Regions from separate parts of the Methylopila henanensis genome, predicted to be linked through region 1. Evidence: riboswitches for the same ligand, from Rfam matches in the RefSeq annotation. Region 1 holds a riboswitch; the other holds the start of a gene.
The links. A riboswitch is a leader RNA that binds a small molecule or an ion and turns the genes downstream of it on or off. The one in region 1 is predicted to bind S-adenosylmethionine.

Region 2: another riboswitch for S-adenosylmethionine. It lies ahead of ACFSCV_RS11485 (homoserine O-succinyltransferase); the one in region 1 lies ahead of ACFSCV_RS17135 (O-succinylhomoserine sulfhydrylase).

The regions. Positions count from the first base shown of each region.
Region 1 covers NZ_JBHUER010000011.1:37,422-39,614, forward strand. The annotation lists gene ACFSCV_RS17130 (2'-deoxycytidine 5'-triphosphate deaminase) at 26-1,141, opposite strand; SAM riboswitch at 1,214-1,293, shown strand; gene ACFSCV_RS17135 (O-succinylhomoserine sulfhydrylase) at 1,361-2,193, shown strand, end outside.
Region 2 covers NZ_JBHUER010000008.1:204,354-206,546, reverse strand. The annotation lists gene ACFSCV_RS11490 (acyl-CoA dehydrogenase family protein) at 1-641, shown strand, start outside; SAM-I-IV-variant riboswitch at 777-889, shown strand; gene ACFSCV_RS11485 (homoserine O-succinyltransferase) at 933-1,850, shown strand; gene sbmA (peptide antibiotic transporter SbmA) at 2,071-2,193, shown strand, end outside.

The DNA of each region.
Region 1 (2,193 bases):
CGGCTGCGGCCCGCCGCCATGGCGCTTACGGCGCGCGGAAGTGCTTGGAGAGCTTCAGGCCCTGGCCCTGGTAGTTCGAGGTGGCGAGTTCGCCGTAGAGCGTCCGCGGGCGCTCGAGCATGCGCTCGTAGACGAGGCGGCCGACCGTCTGGCCGTGCTCCAGGATGAAGGGCACCTCGTGGCTGCGCACCTCCAGCACCGCGCGGGCGCCGGCGCCGCGGCCCTCGGCGTGGCCGAAGCCCGGATCGAAGAAGCCGGCGTAATGCACGCGGAACTCGCCGACCAGCGGGTCGAACGGCGTCATCTCGGCGGCGTGGTCGGGCGGCACCTGCACCGCCTCGCGCGAGGCGAGGATGTAGAACTGGCCGGGATCGAGCACGAGGCCGGAGCGGCCGGCGTGGATCGGCTCCCAGAAATCGGAGACGTCGTGCGCGCCCGGGCGGTCGACATCGACGACCCCGGTGTGGCGCTTGGCCCGCCAGCCGACGAGGCCGCGGCCGTCGCCGAGGAGGTCGACCGTCACCGCGACGCCGCCGCGCACGTCGGCCGCGTCGTCGTCGACGAGCCGCGCCCGCTGCTGCAGCGCGACGAGTTCGGCGTCGGAGAGCCGCGGCTCGCCGCGGCGCAGGCGGAGCTGCGACAGCCGCGAGCCCGGCCGCGCCAGCACGGGAAAGGTGCGGGGCGAGATCTCGGCGAACAGCGGGCCGGCGTAGCCCGCGGGGATCTGGTCGAAGGAGCGCGCGCCGTCGGCGATCACGCGCGTGAAGACGTCGAGCCGGCCCGTCGAGCTCTTCGGGTTGGTCGCGGCCGCGACCTCCGCCGGCAGCGCCAGCCGCTCCATCAGCGGCGCGATGTAGACGCAGCCGGTCTCGAGCACGGCGCCGGCCGTGATGTCGATGGTGTGGAGCGTGAACTCCTCCAGCCGCTCGGCGACCGTGCGGCCGGCACCGGGCAGGAAGCTCGCGCGCACCCGGTGCACCTTGGTCCCGAGCCGGAGGTCGAGGCTCGCGGGCTGCACCTGGTCGGCGGCGGCCGGCCGGTCGAGCGCGATGGCGCCATCCGCGATCAGCCGCTCGATCGCCTGGCTCGGAAGGATGCCGCCGCAGGGCTCGTCAGTTGTGTCCAAGCGGGCGGTCCCCATGCTGGCCGTTCACGCGTTCCGTTCGTTTACGCGAACGGGGCGTTGACGCAAGCGGGCGCCGGGATTACCACCGTTCCATCCCGTGGTTCCTTGGGCCGGCCGGCTTGCAGCCACGTTAAAACAACCCGCTAAAAGGCCGGACCGCGCGAAGCGCCCCCGACGACGACCGGGCGCCGCCTCCCGCGACCCGGCCGGCCCTGTTCGGAAGGTCGCAATCCCATGAGCCGCCGCCCTCTGCCCGCCGACCGCGAGGTCGCGCCCGCCACGCGCCTCATCCACGAGGCCGAAGCCCGCTCCGGCTTCGGCGAGATGTCGGAAGCGCTCTACCTCACCTCCGGCTTCTCCTACGACACCATGGAGGCGGCCGAGGCGCGGTTCGACGGGCGCGATCCCGGCTTCATCTACTCCCGCTTCTCCAATCCGACGGTCGCGACCTTCGAGCGCCGCATGATCGCGCTGGAAGGCGCCGAGGCGGGGCGCGCCACCGCGAGCGGCATGGCCGCCGTCACCGCCGCCATGCTCTGCCAGCTCAACGCCGGCGACCACGTGGTGGCGGCGAAGGCGCTGTTCGGCTCCTGCCGCTACGTGGTGGAGGACCTGTGCCCGCGCTTCGGCATCGCCTGCACGCTGGTCGACGGCGCCGACCTCGCCCAGTGGCGCGCCGCGCTCCGGCCCACGACCAAGGTGCTGTTCCTCGAAAGCCCGACCAATCCGACGCTGCAGGTCTACGACATCGCGGCGATCGCCGACCTCGCGCATGAGGCCGGGGCGCGGCTCGTGGTCGACAACGTGTTCGCGACCCCGATCCTGCAGCAGCCGCTGACGCTCGGCGCGGACATCGTCGTCTACTCCGCCACCAAGCACATCGACGGCCAGGGCCGCGTGCTCGGCGGCGTGGTGCTGGGCTCCGAGAAGTTCGTGATGGACCACCTGCACACCTTCCTGCGGCAGACCGGCCCGTCGATGTCGCCGTTCAACGCCTGGACGCTGGCCAAGGGCCTGGAGACGCTGGCGCTCCGGGTCGAGCGGGCGCAGGCGAGCGCGGGCCGGAT
Region 2 (2,193 bases), on a different contig from region 1:
GCGGCCTCTCGATGCTGCTGGCGGAGAAGCCGCGCGGCACCGACGGCGACCCGTTCCCGGCACAGGGCATGTCCGGCGGCGAGATCGAGGTGCTCGGCTATCGCGGCATGAAGGAATACGAGATCGCCTTCGACGGCTTCGAGGTGCCGGCGGCGAACCTGCTCGGCGCGGTCGAGGGCGAAGGCTTCAAGCAGCTCATGAAGACCTTCGAGAGCGCGCGCATCCAGACCGCGGCCCGCGCGGTCGGCGTGGCGCAGTCGGCGCTGGACATCGGCCTGCGCTACGCCGAGGAGCGCGTGCAGTTCAAGCGGCCGATCGCGGACTTTCCGCGCGTCGCCGACAAGCTCGCCATGATGGCGGCCGAGGTGCAGATCGCGCGGCAGATCACCTATTTCGCCGCGCGCGAGAAGGACAAGGATCACCGCTGCGATCTCGAGGCCGGCATGGCCAAGCTGCTCGGCGCCCGCGTCGCCTGGGCCGCGGCCGACAACGCGCTGCAGATCCACGGCGGCAACGGCTTCGCGCTCGAGTACCAGATCTCCCGCGTGCTCTGCGACGCCCGCATCCTCAACATCTTCGAGGGCGCCGCGGAAATTCAGGCGCAGGTCATCGCCCGCCGCCTGCTGGAGCAGGCCGCCTGAGCCTTCGGTTCAGGAGCGATCCAGAGCCTTTTCACATGCTCTGTTTTCACATGCTCTGAAGGCGTGGACGGCGTCCGCGCCTTCTCTCCATGACGGCGCGCCCGTTGCGCAAGGGGGGCGAGCCGGCTAGATAGCGTCCAGCATCAGGAGTTGGGGCGACGCCCAACGCCAACCTGCCGTTCCGGGCAAGGTGGCGCTTCCCTGCGAGGGGAAGGATGCGGCCGAGACCGGCAACGAAACGGGATCACGCCGCAGGACCAGCGTCCCTCTCCTTCAGAAGGACGTTTGGCGATGCCGATCAAGATTCCCGACGATCTTCCCGCCTTCCGCACGCTTGAGGCCGAAGGCGTCGTGGTGATGCGCGAGACCGACGCGATCCGTCAGGACATTCGGCCGCTGCGCATCGGGCTGCTCAACCTGATGCCCGACAAGATCAGCGCCGAGACCCAGATCGCCCGGCTTATCGGCGCGACGCCCCTGCAGGTGGAGCTGACGCTCGTCCGTCTGTCGAGCCACGCGCCGCGCAACGCCGCCGCGGACCACATGTCGGCGTTCTACCGCGCCTTCGACGAGGTCGAGGACGAGCGCTTCGACGGCTTCATCGTCACCGGGGCGCCCGTGGAGCGCATGCCGTTCGCGGAGGTCCGCTACTGGGACGAGTTGCGCCGGATCTTCGACTGGACGCAGGGCCACGCGCATCGGACGCTCACGATCTGCTGGGGCGCGCAGGCCGCGCTGCACCATTTCCACGGCACGCCGAAGCACGAGCTGCCGGTCAAGGCCTCGGGCGTCTACCGGCAGCGCGTCGTCGCGCCGAACTCGCCGTACCTCAACGGCGTGTCGGACGACTTCGCCATCCCGGTTTCGCGCTGGACCGAGGTGCGGCGCGCCGATCTGGCCAAAGGGCTGACGGTGCTGGCCGAGAGCGACGAGACCGGGCTCTGCCTCGTCGAGGACGCGGACCGCGGGATGCTGCACGCGTTCAACCACGCCGAATACGACGCCGCGACGCTGGCGAGGGAGTATTTCCGCGACGCGGCGCTCGGCCCCACGCCTTTGCCCGCGAACTACTTTCCCGACGACGATCCCGCGCGCACGCCGCCGAACACGTGGCGCAGCCACGCGCACCTGCTGTTCGGCAACTGGGTCAACGCGATCTACCAGACCGCGCCCTACGACATCCGCGAGGTCGGCCGGCGCGCCGCCTGACCGCCTGCCGCCCAAGCGTTAACCGGACGTAACTTGCGAGGTCCGGCGGCCGGGTCTACGGCTCGAAGTCGCCACGGCGACGCCTCGTCGCCGGACCGCCCCAGCCGACCGCAAGGCCCCGCAGGGACGATGGGACGCCTGGATCGCATCCGGGCGTCGAGGCGGGCGTCACGACCCGGCCCCCCGGTCCGGCGCCGCCCGCGCACGGAGCGCATGGCCGATGTTTCGTTCCTTCTTCCCCAACCCCGTCCGACTGTTCTTTCTCTCGGCCTGGCTCTGGGGCGCCTTCGCGATCGCAGTCTGGTATCTCGGCGGTTCGGACTGGGGCAGGGCGCTCGGTCTC